Regions from separate parts of the Devosia sp. XK-2 genome, predicted to be linked through region 3. Evidence: predicted binding sites of a transcription regulator. Region 3 holds the regulator's gene; each other region holds the start of a gene.

Region 1 (3,209 bases), 880 kb from region 3:
CGAATAGAGCTCCATGCGCACCGACCCCATGGACGAGGTGAAGACGGGCGTGAAGATCAGCGCCAGGCCGACACTGAGCACCATGTGACCGGCCAGGAGCGCCCATGGCGAAGTGTCCTGCCCCACCATGGTCAATGCCCAGAGCACGGCCGAGACCAGAATAGCGCCGGGCACGGCCAGGACCGTGGGACCCACGCGGTCGAACAGACGACCGACCACCGGGCCGAGAAGGCCCATAAGCAGGCCGCCGGGCAGGAGCAGCAGGCCGGTCTGCAGCGTATCGAGCCCAACCACATTCTGGGTATAGATGGGCAGCAGGATGACCGTGCCGAACAGCGTCATCATGGCGATCAGCATCATCGAGACCGAGACCGTGTAGTTGCGCGACTGGAAGACGCGCAGGTCGAGCAGGGCCTTGTCCTCGCGCTGCAGCACGAATTGACGCCAGATGAAAAGCGCCATAGCAACCAGACCCACGGCAATCGGCGCCCAAAGCGGCATGACCGTTGCTTCGCCGCCATGCGCAAAGCTCTCACCAAAGCTGGACAGGCCATAGACCAGGCCGCCAAATGCGAAGGCCGACAGGATCACCGACAGATAGTCCAGCGGCGCATAGCGCGGGGTCGAGACATTGCGAATGCGCAGCGCACCCAGAACCAGCGCCGCAATGGCGATGGGCAGGGTGAAATAGAACATGAAGCGCCAGTCGAAATTATTCAGGATGAACCCGCCAATGGTCGGGCCGATGGCCGGCGCCACCGACATGACGATGGAGATATTGCCCATGGTCTTGCCGCGCGCTTCTGGTGGCACCAGGGTCATGACCGTGGTCATGAGCAGCGGCATCATGATGGCCGTGCCCACCGCCTGGATGACGCGGCCAGCAACCAGGAATTCGAGGCCGGGCGACAGGGCGCAGACCAGCGTCCCGGCAGCAAAAATGCTGATCGCCAGAAGGAAGATCGGCCGCGTATTGAGCCGTTGCAGCAGGAAACCGGTGATCGGGATCACCACCGCCATGGTCAGGAGAAAGGCGGTCGTCAGCCATTGGGCGGCGCTGGCGGTAACACCCAGATCGCCCATCAGATGGGGAATGGCCACGCTCATGATGGTTTCGTTGAGAAACACCACGAAGGTCGATATCAGCAGGATGGCGATAACCAGCCGATTGCGGGCCGCATTATCAGGATGGTGTGGCGCGATTTCCATCGCGTCGTCCATGGTCGCTTGCATTGTCATTCTCAACATCCTCGGTTTGGTGCGGCGTGTCGCCCTCATGACGGAGCAGGCCGTCAGCTTTCGACACTGATTTCCAAAATTTCTGCGACAATGGCTGTCAGCAGAGAGCAGTATGGCGAATGTTCCGCCTCCCTTTGCGGGTGCGGGCTAAAATTTCGGTGGAATTGAAGGGCCTTTCGGGGCCCGGTTTCCTACGCTCACAAACGCGTGACGTAAAGTCTTGTAATGCATGGGTGCCATACCGATATCTGTTCCGGCAGCGGGTGAAACCGCATGCGTGTTCTTGTTCTGTTCTCAATAGCCTGATAGCATTTGCTGGTGCTGGAGGAATAGCGATTCCCTCCGGCGCGCAGTCAGGAGACAGGACCATGGCCCTTTATCAGGCGCCCTCTTTTGAAGCCCTTGAACGCTTGAGCCGCAGCCGCGATGCCGACCTGGCGCGGCGCGAACTCGTGCAGCCCGATCGCATTCGCGGTCGCGGCGCGCAGACCAATCGTTCGGGCCGGTTCGAGCCGCATCAGCGCGACAGTTTTGACGATGGCTGGGGGAGCGTCGAACCGCTGCCGCTGTTCGAGACCGTCGAGCATATCGAGCGCGCCAAGACTATCATCACCACCAATGACAGCCCCGATATCGGCTTTGAGCGCTCGATCAACGCCTATCGGGGTTGCGAGCATGGCTGCTCGTACTGTTTTGCTCGCCCCACCCATGCCTATCTCGGCCATTCGGCAGGCGTGGATTTCGAGCGCGACATCTATGTCAAAGCCAATGCGGTGGAAGCGCTGCGGGCCGAATTGTCCGCCAAGAGCTATCGCCCCAAGCCAATCGCCATGGGCACCAATACCGATCCCTATCAGCCGGCCGAGCGCACCCATAAGCTGACGCGGGGCATTCTCGAGGTCATGCTGGAAACCCGGCATCCGGTGATGATCACCACCAAGTCGGCGCTGATCGTGCGCGATCTCGATATCCTGACCGAGCTGGCAAAGCTGGGCCTGGTCAAGGTCGCCATTTCGGTGACCTCGATGGATCATAAGCTGAGCCGCAAGATGGAGCCGCGTGCCTCCTCCCCGGCACGGCGACTGGAGGCAATCCGGCTCCTGTCGGAGGCCGGCATTCCCACCGCCATTTTCGCCTCGCCCATGATCCCGGCGATCAATGATATGGAACTTGAGCGCATTCTGGATGCCGGCAAGGCGCAGGGCGCCATCAGCGCGTCGATGATCCTACTGCGCCTGCCCGGCGAAGTGCGGGACGTGTTCCGCGAATGGCTGCTCAGGCATTTCCCCGACCGGGTGCGCCATGTGCTCTCGCTGGTCCGCGACACTCGTGGCGGCAAGGACTATGACGCGCGCTGGGGGACACGCATGACCGGTGAAGGCCCATATGCGACGCTGTTGCGTCAGCGCTTCGAGAAAGCGCGGGAGCGCTATGGGTTGGACGCCAAGCTGCCACCTTTGCGGATCGACCTGTTCGAGTCGCCCAAGGTGGACAGCCCGCAGTTGAGCCTGTTCTAGACCCTAATATTGGGCCACTTTGCGCGCATAGGCCGACATGAAATCGAGTGAGGCGAGCACCCCGCGCAGCGACAGCCAGGTTTGGACCGGCTGCTCATGGCCCTTGAGCGGCACCGAAAGCGTCACTGCATTGCGATCCTTCATCATTTCGATGATCGCCTCGAGGCGGGCGGGATCGGCAATGAAAAACTGGTTGATCGTATTGTGGCGCGTCTCGATATCGGTGCCGAAATCGAGAACGATCGGTGCTTCGCCGCCAAATTGCAGGCTGATCGGCCGGGCGGGATCATACTCGCCGTCGTCGGAGGCGACGGTTATGGCTAGGTCGAGCGCGCCATCGAGCCGGTTGCGGATCAGGGTCAATTTATAGGCCGGCAGATTGGCGCCGTTCAGTTCCTGGCTGCCAGTGCTGGCAAAGCAGGAATGGAAGTAATAGCCGTCGGCATCTTCATT
Region 2 (3,209 bases), 230 kb from region 3:
CCGAGACCGACGCGCTCACCGGCCTCGCCAATCGTGCCCTGTTTCAGACCCGGCTTACTACGCTCTGCGCAGTGCAATGCTCAGACAGAGCGGACGCCCTCATCCTGGTGGACCTCGACCGGTTCAAGGCGATCAATGACGAACTTGGTCATGCCCAGGGCGATCTCTGCCTGCTCGAGGCCGGCCAGCGGCTGCAGGCCTGCGCCCCCCGGGCCGCGCTTGTGGCCCGGATTGGCGGGGATGAGTTCGCAATCATCCTCGAACGCCAATCAGGCCAGGATCCAGAAGCGATCTGCGCAGGCATTGTCCAGGCGTTCGAAACGCCGGTCGGTCTTGGCGGACAGCACAGGAGGGTTGGGGCTTCCGTCGGCATGGCCCGTCGAACCGGACAAGACGCGGACGCACTCTATCGCGATGCGGATGCCGCGCTTTACCGGGCCAAATCCGCCGGCCGTGGCACCTGGCGCCAGCACGACGCGGCCTGAGTGGAAGAGCAGTATCGCGCTCACGGGCCGGCTCAAGTCGCTACGGTGAAACTGCATCCCCGGCTGATCGTACGCGGCTCTTCCGGGCCCGCGCCCGGCACCAAATGAAAGGGGCGGCACCCGGCCGCCCCAAGACAGATCCCGTATCAGAACGGAATATCGTCATCCATGCCGCCCGGCTCAAAGGCCGGCGCATTGGCCGAGGGCCGACGGCCACCACCGCCGCCGCCCGAATTGTCGCGCACCCCGCGGAAGCCGCCATTGTCACCGCCATAGCCGCCACTGTCCCCGGCGCCCTCGCCTCGACCATCCAGCAGCACCATGGACGAATTAAAGTTCTGCAGCACCACCTCAGTGGAATACTTGTCCTGGCCCGACTGGTCCTGCCACTTGCGGGTCTGCAACTGGCCCTCAAGATAGACCTTGCTGCCCTTGCGCAGATATTGCTCGGCCACCCGGGCCAGACCTTCCGAGAAGATCACCACACGGTGCCATTCGGTCTTTTCGCGCTGCTCACCGCTATTGCGGTCGCGCCAGCGCTCGGAGGTGGCCACCGACAAATTCACCACCTTGCCACCGTTCGGCAGGCTCCGCACTTCCGGATCATTGCCCAGATTGCCCACCAGAATAACCTTGTTCACGCTGCCAGCCATGGCGCTTATCCTTCCAATTCAGTCCCGGTCTGCCCGGTCGCGGGACGCTTTCTCTCATGGGTTGCCGCTGCTGCCCGGTGCGCAGTCCTCAACCCGGTCGCCGCACCATAGACCTTTCCTTGCCGCACACACGCGACAATTACGGTTCTTCACAGGCCGGCCATGTTTTCGTTCCCTTTATGTTCTATTTTTCACCGCACCTGTCAAGCCGCTCCGCATGCTGACAGCCATTGTCAGCAGTCCTGCTCCATTCCACTGGCACAGTGAGGGACCCGAACCATGGATTACACACAGGCGCTCTGGCTCTATACCATCCTGGTCTTCGGCATCATCGTCGTGCCCGGCATGGACATGTTCTATGTGCTCGCCAACGCGCTGACAGGCGGCCAGGGGCTGGCCATGTCCGCCTTGAGCGGCATCATGCTGGGCGGTGCGGTCCACACCCTGTTCGGCGCCCTGGCCGTTGGTATCCTGACGCAATTGCCCACCCTGCTCTTCCAGGTCATGATCCTGGCTGGCGCGCTCTACATGGCCTGGATCGGCTATACGCTGGTGCAAAGCGCCATCACCGTGGACGGCGTCGCCAAATCCCGCATCCGCTCCGGCTGGGTCGCCTTTCGTCAGGGCACCATCACCTGCCTGCTCAATCCCAAGGCCTATCTCTTCGTGCTGGCGGTCTTCCCCCAGTTCATGCGGCCCGAATATGGCCCGATCTGGTCGCAGGCCCTGGCCCTGGGTGTCATCACCGTCCTGATGCAGGGCGGCATCTATGGCGCGCTCGCCCTCGGCGCCGGCCGCGCCCGCGACACCCTGGTCGGTAATCCCGCCGCCACGATCTGGATTGGCCGCAGCGCCGGTGCCCTTTTCATTCTCGTTGCAGCCCTCACCGCCTGGCATGGCCTGACCATGACGGCAAACGCTTGACCGAATCCATGAATGTTCTATCTATGTTCACAAACTGCAATGGTGCTTTGGCAAGCTTGGCGGAAGACGCTAAACTGACGCAAAAGCGCGTGACTGGTGAGCGGATCGCTTGCCTGTTCGCGCCGTGCTGCCTATCTCCTGGCCTTCGCCCGCCGGTCCTCCCCCACGGCGCGACACGCAATTGGATTGAACATGACTGACAAGCCCAGCCTCAACCGTGAAATCATTGTGCGCGGCGCTCGCGAGCACAATTTGAAGGGCATCGATGTCAAGCTCCCGCGTGACAGCCTGATCGTGATGACGGGCCTGAGTGGTTCCGGTAAGTCCTCCCTGGCCTTCGACACCATCTATGCCGAGGGTCAGCGCCGCTATGTGGAAAGCCTTTCCGCCTATGCGCGCCAGTTCCTGGAAATGATGCAGAAGCCCGATGTCGAGCACATCGAGGGCCTTTCACCCGCCATCTCCATCGAGCAGAAGACCACCAGCCGCAATCCGCGCTCCACGGTCGGCACCGTCACCGAGATTTACGACTATCTGCGCCTGCTCTATGCGCGCGTCGGCGTGCCTTATTCCCCCGCCACGGGCCTGCCCATCGAGAGCCAGACCGTCTCCCAGATGGTCGACCGTACACTCGACCTGCCCGAAGGCACGCGCCTCTATCTCCTCGCGCCCATCGCCCGTGGCCGCAAGGGAGAGTTCAAGAAGGAACTGGCTGACCTGATGCGCAAGGGCTTCCAGCGCGTCAAGATCAACGGCGAATATCACGAGATCGAGGACGCCCCAGCGCTCGATAAGAAGTTCAAGCACGACATTGAAGTCGTCGTGGATCGCCTTGTTGTGTCGAAGGAAATCTCCGGCCGCTTGGCCGAAAGCTTTGAAACCGCGCTCAAGCTGGCCGATGGCATTGCCCTGGTCGAATTTGCCGACGAGAGGGAAGAAAGCGGCGAGCCGCGCCGCATCACCTTCTCGGAAAAATTCGCCTGCCCCGTCTCTGGCTTCACCATTGCCGAGATCGAGCCGCGCCTGTTCTCGTTCAACAATCCCTTCGGCGCCTGCCCGGTCTGCGATGGCCTGGGCACCGAACAAAAGATCGATCCCGATCAGATCGTCCCCGATCCCACGCTCTCCCTGCGCGACGGCGCCATCC
Region 3 (3,209 bases):
GGTGGTGGCCTCAAAAAAGGCGACGCGCTGGCCGTGGCCCGCATTGCCGGCATCATGGCCGCCAAGAAAACTGCCGAATTGATCCCGCTTTGCCATCCGATCCCGCTGACCAAGGTCAGCGTCGATATCGAGGCCGACAGCGAGACCAGCATCCGCATTCGGGCGGCCGCCGAGACGACCGGCCAGACCGGGGTAGAGATGGAGGCGTTGACCGCCGCTTCGACTGCCGCCCTAACGCTCTATGACATGGCCAAGGCCATCGACCGGGCCATGGTCATCTCCGATCTCTGCCTTGTCGAAAAATCCGGCGGCAAGTCCGGCGACTTTGTGCGGACGCCATGAGCCTCTTGCCGGTCGACGAGGCCTTGAAGGCCATTCTGGCGCGAGTGCCTGCCCCCGCCGGTGAAATCGTCACATTGAGCGCGGCCGCTGGGCGGGTCCTTTACGCCCCCGTCATTGCCGATCACGACCAGCCCCCTTTCGACGCCAGCGCCATGGACGGCTATGCCATGAGGGCAGCGGACGTTGCGGAGGATATTTGGCTCGACGTCATCGGTACGTCACAGGCCGGCGCCGGTTTTCCGGGATCGGTCGGCCACAGACAGGCTGTCCGCATTTTCACCGGTGCGCCGGTTCCGCCGGGCGCGGATACGGTCATCATGCAGGAAGAAGCCGTCCGGGAAGGCGAAAAGGTCCGGTTCACGGCCCCTGCCCGGCTTGGTCACAGCATTCGTCCGAAGGGTAACGATTTTGCGACGGGTCAGGTGCTGATTGGCCCAGGAACATGCCTGACGCCGATGCAGATCGCTGTCGCTGCGGCGGCCAACAAAGCTGAACTCGTGGCGGCCAGGCGGCCGCGCATCGCGCTGATGGCGACTGGCGACGAACTGGTCTTGCCCGGCAACCCGCTCGGCCCGGACCAGATCGTGGCCTCCAACAGTTTTGGCCTCACCGCCATGCTGGCGCCCTATGCCAGCACCATCCGCGATCATGGCATCATTCCGGACGACGCAGCGTCTTTGCGCGAACGGCTGTCGAAAGCCTTTGCGGAAGAGCCCGATGTCCTGATTACGACGGGTGGCGCTTCGGTGGGCGAGCATGATCTCGTCCAGGATGTGCTCAAGGAGCTGGGCGTTACCCTCGACTTCTGGCGCATCAATATGCGGCCGGGCAAGCCGCTGATGTTCGGTACGAGCGGCAAAACTCTGGTCTTCGGCCTGCCCGGCAATCCGGTTTCGGCCATGGTGACCGCCCTTGTCTTCATAAAGCCTGCCCTGCGCGCCTGGCTTGGCGCACCGGCCCCCCTGACCTGGCATTTGCCGTTGGCCGCCGCCACACCCCCGAATACGGCCCGCCGCCACTTCATGCGCGCCCGGCTGCTGCAGAGAGAGTACGGTCCCATGGCGGAACCCATCAGCCAGACCGATAGTGGACACACATCGTCTCTTGCGGCCGCGGACCTCCTGATCGTGCAGCCCGAGCTGGATCCCGGGCGACCGGCCGGCGCCCTGGTCGAGGCCCTCCCCATCGACGCCTTCTGATTCCTGTCAGTTTGTTCAGAACCCCTTCATTAACGGGGTCCTGGCCTCCGGCCGGAGCTATTGCAGAACATAAATGGAACATGTATGGTCGTTCCGTCTATGTTCCGATTCTGGGGTTGTGGGGCCAATGCTGACACGCAAACAACACGAGCTGCTGATGTTCATCCACGAAAGGATGAAGGAGAGCGGCATTCCCCCGAGCTTTGACGAGATGAAGGATGCCCTTGATCTCGCATCGAAATCTGGCATCCACCGGCTGATCACGGCGCTTGAAGAGCGCGGCTTCATCCGCCGCCTGCCCAACCGGGCCCGGGCGCTGGAAGTGGTCAAGCTCCCAGATTCCATGAACCCGTCGCTGGGTGGGCGCAAGGCACGCTTCGAGCCCTCCGTTATAGAGGGCAATCTGGGCAAGGTCGCCTCGCCGCCCCGAAATAACCCTGGTGGATCAGACGATTACGCCCGTCCAGTATCCATTCCGGTCATGGGCCGCATCGCGGCCGGTACACCCATCGAGGCCATTCAGACCCACTCCCATACGATCGCTGTGCCACCCGAGATGCTGGGCGCCGGCGAGCACTATGCCCTTGAAGTGCGTGGTGATTCCATGATCGAGGCCGGCATTTTCGATGGCGATACCGTGCTCATCAAGAAGCAGGAACATGCGTCAACCGGCGAGATCATTGTCGCATTGGTCGATGACGAAGAAGCGACCCTAAAGCGCCTACGCCGCAAGGGCGATACGGTGGCGCTGGAAGCCGCCAATCCGGCCTATGAAACCCGCATTTTCCCGCCGGACCGGGTCAAGGTGCAGGGCCGGCTTGTGGGCCTGATGCGGAAGTATTGAGATGGGTTTCACCTCGCCACAGGCCGCAATGGCCTTCTATGGCGAGGTGATCAACGAGCATCGCTTCGATGCCCTGCTGCCGATGCTGTCGAAGGACGTCGTGTTCTGGTTCAGTTCAGGGTCGCATTGCGGTGTTGATGCGGCGCGTCGGGCCTTTGAGAAGACCTGGCGGCGCATTGCCGATGAATTCTACTGGATTGAAGACCTTAGCTGGCTCTGCCAGGGCGATGGCTCGGCGGCCTGTCTATATCGGTTCGGCTGGCGCGGCCTTGTTGACGGGAAGCTGACGCAGGGCGGCGGACGAGGCACGAGCGTTTTGCGGCTGGAGCCTGATGGCTGGAAGGTCGTGCATGAGCATCTGAGCGCCGAGCCCGTCGATGCTGGTTGAAAAGGTTTGCCCCTATGTGCTGAGAGGGCCGAGGGACAGTCTCGAGATATTGGCTTTCAAACACCCGCTGGCTGGCTGTCAGCTCGTCAAGGGGACGCTTGAGCCAGGCGAGCGCGTAGTAGACGGCGCGCTTCGGGAACTGGCTGAAGAGGCCGGTTTGGTTGGCACCGTTGGAAGCGGCGTGAGTTGGTCGAGCCTGAATATTGCGGATGGGCAGCTCTGGCATTTCGTGCCGGTCGATGTGCCGCCCCAGCCCGATCACTTCGCGTTTTTCTGCGCCGACGACGGCGGACATCGCTTCGCTTTTCGCTGGTGGCCGCTGAGGGATGGTCCTGGTCCGGATTGGCACGAGATCTATAGGCGCGCGCTCAATGAGATCCGTGCCCGCCAGCCATGAGAAAAGGTCCGCCAAGGCGGCGGACCTTTGGTAGTTTCG
Region 4 (3,209 bases), 1.6 Mb from region 3:
TTCTGTCTGCTTTCATCCTTAAGGGGCGTGAGCTGGACCGGAGCCTGTGCGAACGCACGCTCAAGATTTTTACCGGCGTCGAGCGTTTCAATATCAAGCTTGGCTTTCTCGACAATGACGAAGCAACCTCGCCGCGCACCGGTTATCAGGGGCCGCTGGTTGCCTGCTCGCTCAAATATCAGCCGATCTCGGGACATTTCCAAAGCTCGGAAATGACCAATTACCTGGCCGATACCAGCCGGATGATCCTGTGGTATGCGCCGCTGGGCCAGACCGGCTATTTCATCCCCTATCGGGTGATCATCGGCACCTCGATGGGTGATCTCTCCATGGTGCTGACGCGCGCCCAGAGCTAAGGCGCCTGTCCCGCTTTCGGACGGTCAAAGGCTTTTTTGACAATTTGGCGACATCTGCGCCCAGCGATTGCAGCGCCTACGCGTTAACGGCGTCGAGCAATCGCGCCAATATGACGGTAAGGCCGCAGCAGGATTCGGGCCTCATGGCGCAAAATTAAGCCGATCTTTACCTCGGTGAACACGATTTCGGCCGTTCGGGCGCTTTTGCCGGGCTTCTGGTGTGCCTGGGACCGCCAGGACACCATATCTGGCTGAGAACAAAGCCGAATTTGTGATTCTGCCCCGATTCTGTCTCTGTTCGTTCCGGGTTTGGACCGAGTGTTAACCTTGGGCGGACGCGCCGTGTCGGACTGTACCGCTATGAAACAATCATAGAGTTTCCAGGGTAGCGATGCGCTGGCGTGAGTCGATTGTGAAGGCTTGGCGCAGGACGGCAGGGCTACCCGGAAAGGTGCCCGAAACCTGGAAGGTTACAAGGATGCGATCCTTGTCCATATCGACCTGCTGCAATTGATAGCGCGGGTGATAGCGCTCCTGGACACTGCGCAGCCAGAGCGCGATTGCGGCCTGCCCGCGATGCCATTGCCCTTCATCGCGTACCGCGGCGTCGGGCGCAAACAGGACCGCCGCCTCGGCGGGATCCGTCCGGTTGAAATATTGCGCGATCGGTTCGGGAATGCTGGCAGGGGCAAGTGCGGGCATCTTATGGGTGCTCCAAGGTATGCGTTGCCTCTGTAATGCGGCATGGCGTTGACAGCTTCCGTCAGCAGCCATTGTCCCATCCCGGCACGTCAATGCGGTTTTTCGTCAAGATCAGAATGGAAAGGGCAGGACTCATTGGCACGACGATATGAAGACAAGAAAAAATCCACAAAAACAGACGTTTACCATGTCTTCAGATTTGACCGATCCGGCCCGAAATTAACCCGATGGCAAGCAGTCTGAACACGCTTTGGCCCTGAAATGCCGCCGGGCGCAGGTTGGCCGCGGTATTTGGCACCCATTAGTATGAAATGGGGCGGGGCATCTACCATATCTAGCCGTGAACAAAGCCAGACTCGGTGAGTCGCACCGATTCGGTTCTGTTTCGTTCCTTATCCGTTCCGGCCATTAAGATCGATGACAGAACCGTGGCAAAGATGTCCTTTGCTGGGACAAAGCGCCAAGCCCCCTCGCAAGGCGGCAAGGGACCGCTTACATAGGGCGCGATGAGCTTTTCTCCTTCCCATTCGGTCAAGGCCATTTTGGGGCCGACCAATACCGGCAAGACCTATTATGCCATCGAGCGCATGCTGGCCCATCCCTCCGGGATGATTGGCCTGCCGCTGCGCCTTCTGGCGCGCGAGGTCTATCAGCGGATCGTCGAGCGGGTCGGCGAACAGGCCGTGGCCCTGGTCACCGGCGAAGAGCGGATCGTGCCTGCCAAGCCACGCTATTGGGTGGCGACGGTCGAGGCCATGCCCATGGATATCCATGTCGATTGCGTCGCCGTGGACGAAATCCAGACGGCCATCGATTTTGATCGCGGCCATGTCTTTACCGACCGGATATTGAAAGCGCGCGGCCTGCAAGAGACCCTGTTGCTCGGCTCGGCCACCATGGCGGGGGTGGTGCGCAAGCTTATCCCCCACGCCGAAATCATCGATCGGCCGCGCTTTTCGCAATTGACCTATGCCGGTTCCAAGAAATTATCGCGCCAGCCGGCGCGCAGCGCCATTGTCGCGTTCTCGGCCCGCCAGGTCTATGCCATTGCCGAACTGATCCGCCGCGAACGTGGTGGTGCGGCCGTGGTGATGGGTGCACTTAGCCCCCGGACCCGCAATGCCCAGGTCGAGCTCTACCAGAATGGCGATGTGGACTTTCTGGTCGCCACCGACGCTATCGGCATGGGCCTTAACCTCGACATCCACCACGTCGCCTTTGCCGACGATACCAAGTTCGATGGCCACCAGAGCCGGCCGCTGACACCCTCCGAACTGGGGCAGATCGCCGGACGCGCGGGGCGGCATCGGCATAACGGTACTTTTGGCGTCACCGGCGGCACCGAAGGGTTCGACGAAGAGCTGGTGGTGCAGCTCGAAACCCACGATTTCCAGCCGATCAAGCAGGTGCAGTGGCGCAATTCGAACCTCAATTTCGGCTCTATAGAGGGTCTGCGGAATTCCCTTGAGCTGATGCCGCAGGACAAGACGCTGACCCGGGTGCCGATCGCGACCGATCAACATGCGCTGGAATTTCTGGCGCGAAATGAGGCCGGTGCCTTGGCGCGCGGCCATGATGCGGTCAAACTGCTTTGGGAATGTTGCCAGATTCCCGACTATCAGGGCATTTCACCGGCTGCGCATGGCGAGATCGTTACGCGCATTTATTCGGATTTGAGACGAATTGGAACGGTTCGGGCAGACTGGATTGCCGAGCAGGTCCGGTTTTGCGACAATGCGGAGGGCGACATTGACACACTCAGCAACCGGATCAAGCAGGTCCGTACCTGGACCTTTGTCGCCAATAGAAAAAACTGGCTTGAAGACCCCATCTATTGGCGCGAAAAGACGCGAGACATTGAGGACCGCCTGAGTGATGCGCTGCACGAGCGTCTCACCCAGCGCTTCGTGGACAGGCGCACCAGCGTGTTGCTCCGCCATCTGAAAGACAAACGTATGGTATCTCCCGAAATCAACAGTCAAGGCGAAGTGCGGCTGGAAGGTCATCTGATCGGCACGCTGGAAGGCTTCCGCTTCACCCTGGCCCGCAATGACGGCGACACGGACGCCAAGGGGCTGCGCGGCGCAGCCGATTCGGTCGTTGCCCCGGAGATACACCACCGTGCCGAGAGATTGGCCGGTTCGCCAAATG

What was found. Region 3 encodes LexA, which represses DNA repair genes until DNA is damaged. Its sites were predicted from a motif close to TGTTCNNNNTGTGTTCNG; they were not measured.
Region 1: V8Z65_RS03775 (PA0069 family radical SAM protein) is a predicted target of LexA. The motif match lies at 1,518-1,535, and genes of this name have one in related genera.
Region 2: ssb (single-stranded DNA-binding protein) is a predicted target of LexA. The motif match lies at 1,308-1,325, and genes of this name have one in related genera.
Region 4: V8Z65_RS15845 (helicase-related protein) is a predicted target of LexA. The motif match lies at 1,445-1,462, and genes of this name have one in related genera.

What each region holds. Positions count from the first base shown of each region.
Region 1 covers NZ_CP146608.1:769,852-773,060, reverse strand. Annotated here, with positions in the region: gene V8Z65_RS03780 (MDR family MFS transporter) at 1-1,239, opposite strand, end outside; gene V8Z65_RS03775 (PA0069 family radical SAM protein) at 1,608-2,756, shown strand; gene V8Z65_RS03770 (hypothetical protein) at 2,760-3,209, opposite strand, start outside.
Region 2 covers NZ_CP146608.1:1,874,524-1,877,732, forward strand. Annotated here, with positions in the region: gene V8Z65_RS09025 (sensor domain-containing diguanylate cyclase) at 1-485, shown strand, start outside; gene ssb (single-stranded DNA-binding protein) at 632-1,138, opposite strand; gene V8Z65_RS09035 (LysE family translocator) at 1,418-2,062, shown strand; gene uvrA (excinuclease ABC subunit UvrA) at 2,255-3,209, shown strand, end outside.
Region 3 covers NZ_CP146608.1:1,646,960-1,650,168, reverse strand. Annotated here, with positions in the region: gene moaC (cyclic pyranopterin monophosphate synthase MoaC) at 1-342, shown strand, start outside; gene glp (gephyrin-like molybdotransferase Glp) at 339-1,541, shown strand; gene lexA (transcriptional repressor LexA) at 1,669-2,385, shown strand; gene V8Z65_RS07905 (nuclear transport factor 2 family protein) at 2,387-2,773, shown strand; gene V8Z65_RS07900 (NUDIX domain-containing protein) at 2,763-3,170, shown strand.
Region 4 covers NZ_CP146608.1:3,224,953-3,228,161, reverse strand. Annotated here, with positions in the region: gene V8Z65_RS15855 (DUF3108 domain-containing protein) at 1-356, shown strand, start outside; gene V8Z65_RS15850 (nuclear transport factor 2 family protein) at 726-1,058, opposite strand; gene V8Z65_RS15845 (helicase-related protein) at 1,565-3,209, shown strand, end outside.